3 regions of the Lysinibacillus sp. NPDC086135 genome follow, and region 3 is predicted to be linked to each of the others. Evidence: riboswitches for the same ligand, from Rfam matches in the RefSeq annotation. Region 3 holds a riboswitch; each other region holds the start of a gene.
What was found. Region 3 has a riboswitch for cobalamin ahead of nikA (nickel ABC transporter substrate-binding protein). Riboswitches for the same ligand answer to the same signal wherever they lie in the genome.
Positions count from the first base shown of each region.

Region 1: linked by a shared signal. The riboswitch ahead of ACIPKN_RS10940 (hypothetical protein) and the one ahead of nikA (nickel ABC transporter substrate-binding protein) in region 3 are both predicted to bind cobalamin.
Region 2: linked by a shared signal. The riboswitch ahead of ACIPKN_RS04855 (ribonucleoside-diphosphate reductase subunit alpha) and the one ahead of nikA (nickel ABC transporter substrate-binding protein) in region 3 are both predicted to bind cobalamin.

Region 1 covers NZ_JBIVCA010000007.1:17,025-21,302, reverse strand. The annotation lists gene ACIPKN_RS10950 (FecCD family ABC transporter permease) at 1-818, opposite strand, end outside; gene ACIPKN_RS10945 (ABC transporter substrate-binding protein) at 815-1,780, opposite strand; gene ACIPKN_RS10940 (hypothetical protein) at 1,816-2,019, opposite strand; cobalamin riboswitch at 2,048-2,230, opposite strand; gene ACIPKN_RS10935 (acyl-CoA dehydrogenase family protein) at 2,545-4,212, opposite strand; gene ACIPKN_RS10930 (class I adenylate-forming enzyme family protein) at 4,214-4,278, opposite strand, start outside.
Region 2 covers NZ_JBIVCA010000002.1:352,551-356,828, reverse strand. The annotation lists gene ACIPKN_RS04865 (ECF transporter S component) at 356-850, shown strand; gene ACIPKN_RS04860 (hypothetical protein) at 847-1,530, shown strand; cobalamin riboswitch at 1,641-1,828, shown strand; gene ACIPKN_RS04855 (ribonucleoside-diphosphate reductase subunit alpha) at 1,990-4,203, shown strand; gene ACIPKN_RS04850 (ribonucleotide-diphosphate reductase subunit beta) at 4,216-4,278, shown strand, end outside.
Region 3 covers NZ_JBIVCA010000013.1:76,294-80,571, reverse strand. The annotation lists gene nikB (nickel ABC transporter permease) at 1-815, opposite strand, end outside; gene nikA (nickel ABC transporter substrate-binding protein) at 887-2,500, opposite strand; cobalamin riboswitch at 2,649-2,841, opposite strand; gene ACIPKN_RS17110 (hypothetical protein) at 2,992-3,987, opposite strand.

The DNA.
Region 1 (4,278 bases), on a different contig from region 3:
TGATCAGAACCCCAAACCATTCTCGTCATATGAGGAACGACTAAACCAACAAAGCCAATCGTTCCAGAAACAGCTACCGCAGCTCCTGTCAACATTGATCCACCCACTAAAATAATATATTTACTGCGCTTAACATGAACACCTAAATGCTTCGCGCGTTCTTCACCATATAGCAGAACATTTAACTCGCGTCTTTGTGTCCAAAGCATAATGGTGCCAATTATGACAAACGGGATAATCATCTGAACATAAGGCCAACCACGCATCGATACTGAGCCAAGCAGCCATCCGATAACTTGGCGAAGCTCTTCACCAGATAATGCAATCATTAAAGAAATCAAGGAACCTAAAAATGAACTAAATATAACCCCCGTTAAAATAAGAGTTTCCATTTTTAACGAGTGGTCTACTATTCTAGCAAAGCCCATAACAGCTACCATCGTTAATATGGCACCTATCATACTAAAGGTCGGCAATGTAAAATGACCTACTACAGGTATTGATATACTAAAAAAAATCGTCATAACTGCGCCAACTGATGCACCAGAGGAAACACCTAACGTATAAGGGTCAGCCAAAGGGTTTTTTAATAAGCCTTGAAAAGCTGCCCCTGCAATTGCAAGTGACGCCCCTACAAGCCCTGCAAGCAAAACTCGAGGTAATCGAATTTTCCATAAAATATTGGCGGCTGTTTCATCAGCCGCCTTATTCCACAATACTTCTAGCGGAATATGAACCGAGCCTATCGCCACACCACACCAGATGCTAATGATTAGAAGCGTAATTGCTGTTACATAGGCTACAATTTTTTTACTCATTTAAACGCCTCAGGGTAGACGGCCTTCGCTAATTCCTCAAGACCATCTGCTAAACGAGGACCTTGACGACTTGTTATATTTTCATCCACTTGTACTATGGCTTTATTTTTCACGGCAGAGATTGTCTCAAAGCCTGCACGTTGTGGAATTTTCGTTAAAATATCAGGTACGTAATTATATGCCACAACAATGACATCTGGATTTTTTGCGATAATTTGTTCAGCATCAATTTTATACCAGCTATTTGAATCTGCTGCTACATTTTCGGCATGAATCATTTCTAGCATTTCATTCATAAATGTACCTTTACCAGCTGTATAAATTTCTGGCTCATCAGACGACTCTACAAAGACTTTTTTCGCCTCAACACCGTCAAGTTTTGTTTCAACTTCTTTAACTTTTGCCTTCATATTTGCCACAATTTTTTTAGCCTCTTCTTGTTTTCCTGTTGCACGACCAAGCTGTTCAATTGTTGTGTAAGTTTCATTAAAGTTTTTTGTATCCGCTACAACAAATACTTTTACACCTGCCGCCTCAAGCTGTTCAATAGCTCCTTTTGAATAACCCATACCCGATGCATGCGCAAAAACGATATCTGGCGTTAAAGCAATAATTTTTTCAATATTATAATCCATACCGCCAACCTTTTCTTTTTTAGTAACCTCTGGTGGATAATCGTCATTATCTGTCACACCAACTATTTCATTATTTAAGCCTAGGCCAAATAAAATTTCTGTGTTACTCGGAATGAGTGAGACAATTTTTTCAGGAGGTGCCTCTAGCGTAATATTCTTGCCAGTAGCATCCGTTATCGTCATTGGGAATGTTGCTTGTTCTACTTTTGTTGTCTCTTGTTGCTCAGAAGATGACGGCTTTTCATTTGTCGCCTCTTTTGTATTACATGCAGCAAGTAAGCCAATAGCTAAAAATGCTGATAACCCTATTTTCCAAATTTTCTTCATGTGAATCCTCCTTAGTCTATTTGTGCGTATAGTTTTTATTGTTTTTTTGATTTATCGATACGTTTTAGTTTTTGATCGCCTAACATTTTGGATTTATCGCCCAACTTTTTGAGTTTATCACCTAACATTTTGGATTTATCGCCCATGTTTTCAAATTTATTGACATTCATCTTCCAAAACAAATACCCCTCATCATAAAATAATGAGGGGGTCAAATTTGCACAAAAATACATATACAAAATCCACCATCCTATCCTCGTAGGCTACAACGTGTTTTCTATAAAGGCAGGTCTCCTGGCTCGTGCTCCATACGCTTTTTCAAGCCTTCCCGAAATTTTCAGTGGCGCAGATTGAAAAAACTCACACATACAGTGGCGGGACCGCATCGGAATTACACCGATTTCCCTTTTCACTTTACTAAAGTAAAGAACCTTTATAATATTCAGTTGATTTTATTATACATGAAAATGAAAGAAGTCGCCTCCATTCGAGACGACTTCTAAACAATCAATTATACCTTGGCATAATTGCGTCCGGGATCGGCTTTGTGCTTAGGCCTGCGTGATGCAGGTCAGTTAGCCGTTATCGCATGGATGCGATGATTTTAGGCTAACATCCTATGTGAACTTCTTTCCGATTCCGTGACATTCGCCAGAGGCTTTGGGCCAACGTGATGTTGGTCACTCAGTAGTCGCCACAGGACGTGGCGTTCTTAGACTGAGTTCCTCTATTTCAGCAGGTGTTTGGACACCTGCCGAAATAAGTTAGACTATATCTGAAAAATACTGTACCGTTTTCATTGGTGCACCCATTTCTCGTAATGCCCATGTGTGCTCTAAATAAATATCTGCTAGCTTCTCATATTTGCCGCCGAATCTTTGTGCCCATTCGACAGCTACAACACTTTCATATAAATGTGCCATTTTCTCTGCAACCCTTTTTGCCTCAAACGTTTTCGTTGCATCATCTAAACGGCTAAATGTTTGCAAAGTTGCACCTAGTTTTGCTAATTGCTCCGCTACAATTTCGACTAATGGACTGTCAGGTAGTTTTTCTAGGCGCTCTTCCATGACACGAACAAACAAATCATGCACATGAAACTTATCAACTAAGCGAATGAGCTCTAAAGCTAAAATATTCGCAGTCCCTTCCCACACAGTAAGTACCTGTGCATCTCTTAATAACCTAGGTGTAACAAAATCTTCAATATAGCCGTTTCCGCCATGTAATTCAATGGCTTCACTAGCATAATGTACAGCTTGCTCTGCCGTTTCTTTTTTCATGATCGCAATATACAAGCGGTTTAAAATAATGTCTTCTTTATTCCCTCGCCCACTAGTTACTTTATCGTACAGCTGAATAAGATCAAAAACTGTGGCAACTTCTACATGAAGCTTGGCAGCGAATTTCCCTAGTGTATCCTGAATCATAGGATATTGCGTTAAAGACTTACCAAACGCATAACGATTTGTCACATAATGCTTCGCCTCTAAATATCCACGGCGCATAATACCGATAGAAGCAACCGCATTGCAAATTCTTGATAAATTAAGTGCCTCCAGCATATAATAAATTCCTTTATTCGGATCACCTACGACATAAGCTAGTGCACCATCAAATTCCACCTCACCTGAAGGCACTGCTTTAACGCCAAGTTTATCCTTTAAACGCCGAATGCGTAGGTTATTAACTGTGCCATCCTCATTTCGCCATGGAACTGCAAACAATGTTAAGCCCTTTGAGCCTGCCTGAGCCTCTTCCATGCGCGCCAATACCATGGTTACTCCACACATTCCTGCATTAGATGCAAAATATTTCTCTCCATATAAAAGATACTGATTGCCGTCCTGTCTTGCCTTCACAACATTCGCTCCAACATCAGAGCCACCTTGACGCTCCGTTAAAAACGTGGCCCCCTCATATAGCTCTGTCTCTCCTGTTGCACAAACATGTGGTAAAAAGCGCGCTTTCACCTCATCACTCGCATAATGATCAAGGAGATAAGCCGTTGCCATCGTTAAAGTAACAGGACAGTAAAAGCCTGGCTCAGCATGTGATAGTATATAGCCTTGAGCAAAGCTATAGACATAGTTACCCTTTCTACCTAATTGCGGAATATCCTTATGCACATAGCCAACAATGCCGGTATTGTACGTCTCTTCAATTGTTCTTTTATAGCCATCATTGACCCAAACCTCTGACACTTCTTCACCATAGGCATTATACCTTTGTAATCGAGGTTCACCCTCTCTATCCGTATGCTTGGCTCTCACATCAATATCTCCAGCACAAAGCTCACCAAAATCTGTTAGCTCACGTTTTGCATAGTCCACAAACTCTTTATCTAGCATCATTTCTAAAACTTTATGAAGTGTATCATTTTCGTTAAAAAAGTTTGTTGTTTTCATTTCTTCCTGCTGTAAAACTTTCATGCTATCTCACCTCTTGTCCCTTCAAGGATTGTTTTAGTATTTTGCCCGATGCATTTCGTGGTAACG
Region 2 (4,278 bases), on a different contig from region 3:
CGCGAAAGTGAAGCGTCAGCGACCAAGCGCCCAACCGGAACAGAAATCAACCCCACGATATGGTAATGAGCCATATTAATGATTTCTAATAAATTGATCCAACAACGGAATTTAAGGATGACATTTTGCTAAACGTATGTCATGCATATAAGTTGATTGGGGTGGAGGATGGGCGACTCCTCGGGGATCAGCGTTACAAATGAGACCCTGCAGCGAAGCGAAACGGCTCATCGGACGCCCCCAGGAAGCTTTGCTCTGCGTGAAAGTGAAGCGTTAGCGACCAAGCGCCCAACCGGAACGGAAATCAACCTACGTTATCATGACGAGCCAAATATAAAAGGAAAGAGGAAATGGGATGGATCGACAAAGATTAATGAAATTGACGCTCACTGCCATGGTAGCGGCAATTTGTGCAGTAGGTGCAGTCATTAAAATACCAACATTTATTTCAACTGCTGCGCTTGACTCTGCACCTGCATTGTTGAGCGTTGTATTTTTATCTCCAGTATTAGCAGGGGTTGCGGGAGTCATTGGGCATTTTATCTCAGCCTTAACTACTGGCTTTCCATATGGGCCACTACATATTATTATCGCAGTAGAAATGTTTATTGTTGTATGGGTCTTTGGGGTAATGCATAAAAAAGGAATGCATTTCTGGAAATGGCCTGTGGCACTTGTTTTCAATGGTGTTGTTGCACCTTTACCATTTTACTTTATCATTAGTCCTGCATTTTACTGGGCGTCACTGACTAGTCTTCCATTGGCAACACTCATAAATCTAGTGATTGTTGCCATTGCGATGCCAATTCTCTCTAAAGTGTTTATGCGTAAGGAAGGTCGAGTACATTGAGAAATGCAATAAAAATAGGTGGGTTGATTGCAACATCTGATAATGCCGCAGCAATTGGTGAAAAACCACAAGATGTTGTGTCTGCTCCAGACAAATTAACGGCATACTTAACGGCGCGTGTTACTTTTATAGAGCAGCTTGCTGCAAATGCTTTACCAAGCCATATTATACTCGCTAATTTTTCAGGGGATGCTGCATGGTCTCGTTACGTTGCAGGCATTCAGCAGGTTTTTGATGAGACGGGTCTTAATTGTCCGCAAATAGACGGTAGTACAGAGTCCAATATGCCGACTCTACAATCAGGTTTGTCTATAACGATGCTAGGTGAGCAGCAAAAACGCACAGCAACTAAGCATGAACAGCTTAGTTGGTACACCTATGGACTACCGCTTGTAGGCAATGAAATCCTTGCACAGCCTGAAGATGTGGCACAGCTCCAACCTATTTTTCAGGCGTGGAAAGAGGGAATAGTACAGCAAGTATGGCCAGTTGGATCAAAAGGTCTACAAGTCGAATTTACCCGACTTTTTGGCGAGCAACAGGTTAAAAGTTCGTTAGATGTCGAGAAATCGGCTGGTCCTTGTGCAGTAGTTTTGCTAGGAATTCAGCCAGAAAAAGAGCAGCTAGCACAAAAAAAATTTCCTAGAAATTTTGAAAAACTACGTAAAACTGCATTGTAATTGGGCTTGTTTCGAGAAAATGTAGCACTTTATAACTTGCAAGGGGCAAAACACCTATTGCAACAATAAACACAATATGTTAGATTTGTTTAGGAGTTAAAACACTATATATAGTATTTTGGACGAGCGGTACCAATATGGTTTAAAAGGGAATTCGGAAAAAGAGTCATCTTAGGCCGAAGCTGTCCCCGCAACTGTAAGTGCTGACAAATGATGAATTGGCCACTGTGAAGAACGGGAAGGCCATCGTTTGGAGGAAGCATGAGCCAGGAGACCTGCCGAGTTGTTCAAGACAGCAACACATTCTTCGGGGATTGAGAAGTGGAGGCGAGAGATTTGTTCACTTCTTTGTGTGCATGTCCTTCATTTCCATTTCCGATTTTACAGCGATCACGTAACCGATAAATGTTGCGTGATCGCTTTTTGTGTTGCTGGAGAAGGAAAGGGAGAGAATGTTACATGACAATTCAAATCGAGCAACAAATTGCTAAGCTCAAGAAAAACTACACAGAGGATGAACTCGAAAGTTTTGTAAGATTATCGGATCGATGGCTACGAAAAAACGACAATGCGACATTTGAAGCATGGGCAGATGCGATGATTTTACAAACGCTTAGCCTCATTGATGAGGAGGAGCCATACTGGACATTTGTCGCAGCTCAAATTTTTTTAGAAAAACTATATGATCAATTTGCAATGCGTCGTGGAGTTTCAGTGAAAGATGTTTATAAAGTTTTCCCAGAACATTTAGCACACTATACAGAAGCTGGATTGTATCATGAAAGTTTAACAACAAAATATAGTGAGCAGGAGCTTCAGGAACTCGCTTCTTATCTAGAATCAAGTCGAGATGAGTTGTTTACGTATATTGGTTTAAAAACATTAATGGACCGCTATGTAGTCCGTGATTACACGAAAATACCAGTGGAATTACCGCAGGAACGATGGATGGTCATTGCGATGACTCTGATGCAGGATGAAACAGAAAATCGTTTAGAAAAAGTCCGTGAATCTTATTGGGCAATGAGTAATTTATATATGACTGTTGCCACACCGACATTATCGAATGCAGGTAAAACACATGGACAGCTATCAAGTTGCTTTATCGATACAGTAGATGATAGTTTACAAAGCATTTATGACACGAATACAGATGTCGCAACATTATCGAAATACGGCGGCGGTATTGGTGTTTATATGGGTAAAATTCGTAGCCGAGGCTCATCTATTAAAGGTTTTAAAGGTGCATCAAGTGGCGTTTTACCATGGATTAAACAGCTTAATAATACGGCGGTTTCAGTCGATCAGCTTGGGCAACGACAAGGAGCTATTGCTGTCTATCTAGATGTTTGGCATAAAGACGTCTTTACGTTTTTAGATTTACGCTTAAACAATGGGGATGAACGTCTGCGTGCCCATGATATTTTCACAGGGCTATGCTTACCGGATATATTTATGGAAACTGTTGAGGCACGTGGGGAGTGGCACTTATTTGACCCACATGAAGTACGAGAGGTTATGGGCTACTCACTAGAGGATTTCTACGATGAGAAAAAGGGTGACGGTTCTTTCCGTACTAAATATGAGGAATGTATCGCGAATCCATTGTTAAGTCGTGAAGTCGTACCAGCTATAGATATTATGAAGCGTATTATGCGCTCACAGCTAGAAACAGGCGTGCCGTTTATGTTCTATCGTGATGAAGTAAATCGTATGAATCCGAATAAGCATGAAGGGATGATTTACAGTTCGAACCTGTGTACAGAAATCTTCCAGAATATGTCGGCTACTGAATTCGAATCTATTACACTAGAAGATGATGTCATCGTAACACGTCGCAAGCCTGGAGATTTCGTTGTATGTAACTTATCATCTATTAATTTAGGTAGAGCAGTACCGGCCGGTGTTCTAGAACGATTAATCCCAGTACAAGTACGTATGTTAGATAACGTTATTGCGCTAAATACAATTCCAGTAAAACAAGCAGAGCGTACGAACCTACGCTACCGTGGTATTGGGCTTGGCACATTTGGCTGGCACCATTTATTAGCTCTGAAAGAAATTCAATGGGAGTCAGAGGAAGCTGTACAATTTGCGGACAAGCTATATGAAGAAATTGCGTATTTAACGATTCGTGCTTCTAACGATTTGGCATGTGAAAAAGGAGCTTACCCATTATTTGATGGCTCAGATTGGCATACGGGTGCGTATTTTGACAAACGTGGCTATGACAGCGATAAATGGAACGCTTTACGCGCCGCGGTTGCTGAAAAAGGCATGCGTAACGGCTATGTAATGGCAGTTGCACCGAACTCTTCAACGTCCATTTTAGCGGGCAGTACGGCTACGATTGATCCAATCTTCCAAAAGAGTTATTCAGAGGAGAAGAAGGATTATAAAATTCCAGTTACAGTACCAGATTTATCACCTGTAACGACTTGGTATTATAAATCTGCTTATTTCATCGATCAAAATTGGACAATCAAGCAAAATGCTGCACGTGCACGTCATATCGACCAAGGCATTTCACTTAATTTATATGTTCAAAATACGATTAAGGCGAAAGATTTACTAGCATTGCATATGAATGCTTGGGCGAGCGGTGTAAAAACGACTTATTACGTGCGCTCAACGTCTGTAGAATTGCTAGAATGTGAGTCTTGCGCGAGCTAGGAGGAAGTAACAATGACAACGATTACAAAACGACAAATTATGGACAAGGATGCACCGAACCGTTCAACAGGAATT
Region 3 (4,278 bases):
GATTCGATTAAAAACCTTCCGAGTCCAGGCCAACTAAAAACCTGCTCCACAATTACTGCACCACCAAGTAAATTACCAAGTGTCATACCTAATACAGTAGTCAACGGAATAACAGCATTTCTTAAAACATGACGTACGAGGATCACTGAGTTTTTTAATCCCCTTAGCTGTGCATATTGAACATAATGCTGTTGTAATTCTTCAATGATGGTTGTACGGATAAATTGAACGAATAACCCAATTGTTGGTAAAGATAGTGCGAGTGCGGGTAAAGCTAGATGTGCTAGTGTGCCCTTTCCATTTGTCGGGAAGATCCCTAATTTCAGACTAAATACATATAGTAGTAAAAAACCTAACCAAAATGTTGGAATCGATACACTCATGATAGTCAATAGTCTAATTATTTTATCGATGATGGAATGCTTATACAAGGCACTTATGATCCCTAATGGCATACTTATTCCTAAAATCAACACAAATGCAGCAACAGCTAATTCGATAGTTGCTGGTAATTTTGCGAATAGCTCATGCGCTACTGGTAATTTACTAACAAAAGATGTCCCAAAATCTAAATGTAAAATGCCTTTTATCCATAACAAATATTGAATAAGAAAAGGTTTGTCAGTTCCAAGTTCTTCACGCAATGCTTGAATGGCTTCCGCTGTTGGCGCAACTCTTGCCAATCTAAGAATGACCTCAGCAGGCTCTACTGGAACGAAACGAATAAATACAAAGGTCAGGATTGATACGCCCAATAATACAAAAGGCAATGTCAAAATTCTTTTTAAACAAAACATCCATGTTGATTCATACATGCTGTCACTTCCTAATCAATCCTATGATAAAGAGAGAGCTGTCTTTGATCGACATACTCTCTCTTTTACAGTTATTTTTCTTTTTCCATTTGTGCATATGGAATATCATATTCAGATGCACGTGGAGCAAAATCTTTCATATATGGCTGATAAATCACGTTATTTGTTTCGTAAGATATAGGATAGAATAGTGCTTGGTCATGGAACTTTGTTAAAATATCCGTATAAAGTTGCACGCGCTCTTTTTCATCTGTACCTACTAATAATTGATGAATTTTAGTATCGATTTCTTTAGCATTTGGTAAGCCTAATTTTGCTTCATAGACACCATTAGCGTTTGGTGTAGCTGATTCATTAGCAAAGCTATGTGGATCTGTTGGTGGTCCATTTGTACGCCAGAAATTAATATCAACTTGATTATCCATTAATTTTTGCAGACCTACAATCACATCTGCGCCTTCTAAATTCAACTGTACCCCTATTTTTGCTAGTTCACCTTGCATTAGCTCCGCCATTGGCTTTTGAATCGCATCTGTAGCAATGTAGATTAAATCTAACGTTAGTGGCTGTCCGTTTTTAGAGCGAATTTTTTCACCCTTCTGAAGCTTCCATCCCGCTTCCTCTAACAATTGTTGCGCTTTTTTGGGATTATATAAAATTGGCACTAAATCAATATTGGCATATGGAATAGCATCCCAAAATAGTGTATTGGCAACCTTTTCTGTACCATGTGTAATACTATCAACCATTTGTTCCTTATTGATTGCATATTGAATCGCTTGGCGAACCTTCAATTCTGCTAACGGGCCAGACTGTGTATTGAACAGTAGCGCTTTTGTAGACAAAGGTTCAGACGTAGCGGTTTTATATTTACCACTATCTTTTAAATACGTATAATTATCTAAACTAATAATGCCTCGACCATATATTAAATCTAATTCTTCGTTTTCAAAGGCCAATGAAATAGATTCTGAATCAGGGATGATTTTTACTTTTATTTGTTCTACAAGAGGTTTTTCCCCCCAGTAGTTTTCGTTGCGACTGAATAGAGCGTACTCATCCTTTTTGTAATCTGTTAAAACCCATGGGCCTGTCCCAATTGGCGCATTAATTGCATCTTGGGTCGCATCACCTTTAGGGAATCCATTATCACCTAAAAAACGGAAAGGTCTTACAAAGGCAAGCTCGTTTAAAACAGGATAATACGGTTCATCCAGTTGCAAACGAATTGTAAATTCATCCACTTTCACAACCTCTTTTATATGGTTTATCATACCCATCCAAGAATGCATATCACGATTTGCTAAAACGGCATCAAAGTTTCGTATTACATTATCTGCATTAAAAGCTGTTCCGTCTGAATACTTAACATCTTTTCTTAAATGAAAAGTATAAGCAGTTTTATCATTAGAGATGTCCCAACTTTCTGCTAGTTTCGGCGTAATTGTTCCATCATCGTTATATTCAACCAATGATTCATAGACCATTGCTTGTGCTGTCATTTGATTTGGTAAATATGTATGGGGATTTAATGGACCTACATCTAATGGCCACCCAATCGTGATCATTTTTTCGTCTGTCTGTTGTTTCGATGCTGTCTCTCCCTTTCCATTGCTTGTACAGCCCGTGAGTAAACTGAACATCAAAATAAGCGTGAAAGGAAGTAAATACTTTGTCAATCTCATTTTCTGTCTCCTTCTTTGTTTGTGGTGCACTAAATAAAGAATTTAAAGATTGAAAGAAGGCATAAAAAAACCTTATTCCAAAAGAATAAGGACAGAATAACTTACTTTAAGTAAGCCTCTATCCATCTCCCTATCTTTCGTAGATCATCAATGAATCTCTTTACAAGCAGGCATTCTGGCTCATGAATCATGATTTTGCTTCACCTTCCCAAGTAATTACTCAGTGGTTATCGAAACAAAACTCCTCATTTACAGCTGCGGGACAGCATGGGATTTACACCCATTTTCCTTTTAATTGAATGAAAGCTTATTTCACTCAAACTTGTAATGGTTGCTATGAAATTAGTATTAAACATAACAGGTTTAAACATAACATGCTCTAATGTTCACGTCAATTTCATTTTCTGAATATAATAAAAATCTTATATATTATGACTAACATAACAAGGCTAGGTATCTTAACCCTGACCTCGTATAACTACTTTTTATTTTTAGTCACGCTTCTTCAATGAAAACAGAAGATAGATCGTATCAATTTCATGGGATTCTTCCAAAACCCACGAGGTTTGGCTTAAAATCCGCTGCAATCCCTCTAGCCCAAGATATTGGATTTGCACGCCAACAAACTCTGTAAATCCCAAGTATCCCGGATTTACATGCGCTCGGTCAAAAATTAATGAACCCGTGACCCTAGCGTCCTCCGGAGAGTTAGTATAGAAATGGTTTAGATTTTCAATAATATCTGAATCCGAACCGTACTCAAATAGACCGCCCTCCGATGAACAGAGCTGAATCCAGTCGAAACGTTCTAAACACATCTTTAATAATGCCTCTGGTTGATTCCAGTCATAATGAATAATATTGAGGGTAATGTCCAGGTCTTGAAAGCGTTCCCCTGGCTTCTTCAAAACGTCGATGCATCGTTTGGCAAAATTGGGGCCGTAAGTATCGATATCTAAAATATTGATTTCAATCTTGCGTTCCTTTAATAATTCTGGGTCCGATTCTTGAATGAGAATTAAGGTGTTAATACTGTCGGTAGCGGCTCCCCCAGCGATATTGAAGAAACAAAGGTTCCGTTCAGGGAATTGCTTGAGCTGGGGGAGCAAAATTTCCGACTGGCGCCGGCAAAGATCCCTCAGCCTGATCCGAAGTCCCGTGAAAGAAGTTTGCTTCACCGCCCACTTGTCCCGGAAACCTAATTTTATCCCGGTGGTTAAGTCGGGGCCAAGTTTGTACAGCAAAGTACGCATGCCGCTAAGATAGGAATTGTCAAAATTCGACATTTCCACAAAGATGTTGCGGATAAAGCCAGGCATCTTTTTTAATGATTCAATGCTCTTGGCTGACTTGAGACAGCTCAAATGATACGCTTGTTCATCAATACTTGCGTTGAAAAGGGGATGTGTAATATCCAAAATCGGCAATTGAATATCATTCTCGAAAACGGCATAAAGAATTGACTTATTTTGATTTGCATTGTCCACTTTATCACCACTCTATTTATCAATTTTCAAACCCATTTAGGTGATCAAACAACAAATATATCTTCTCCTCGATCTTCTTATATAAATTGAAACGCAAACTTTAAACCGATAAGAATAGTTAACCAAAGCAGAGAGTTGCTCAATATTATTCTGAAACAAGAAGCATTTTCCAATTTGTTTTTGGTAAGAAATTTCCACATCAATAGTACCCCAATAGCCCATATCGGTAGGATTAAAAAGAATTTTGGTGTTAAAGTTTCAGATTCACCTAATGAACTCTGTCTTTTTGTT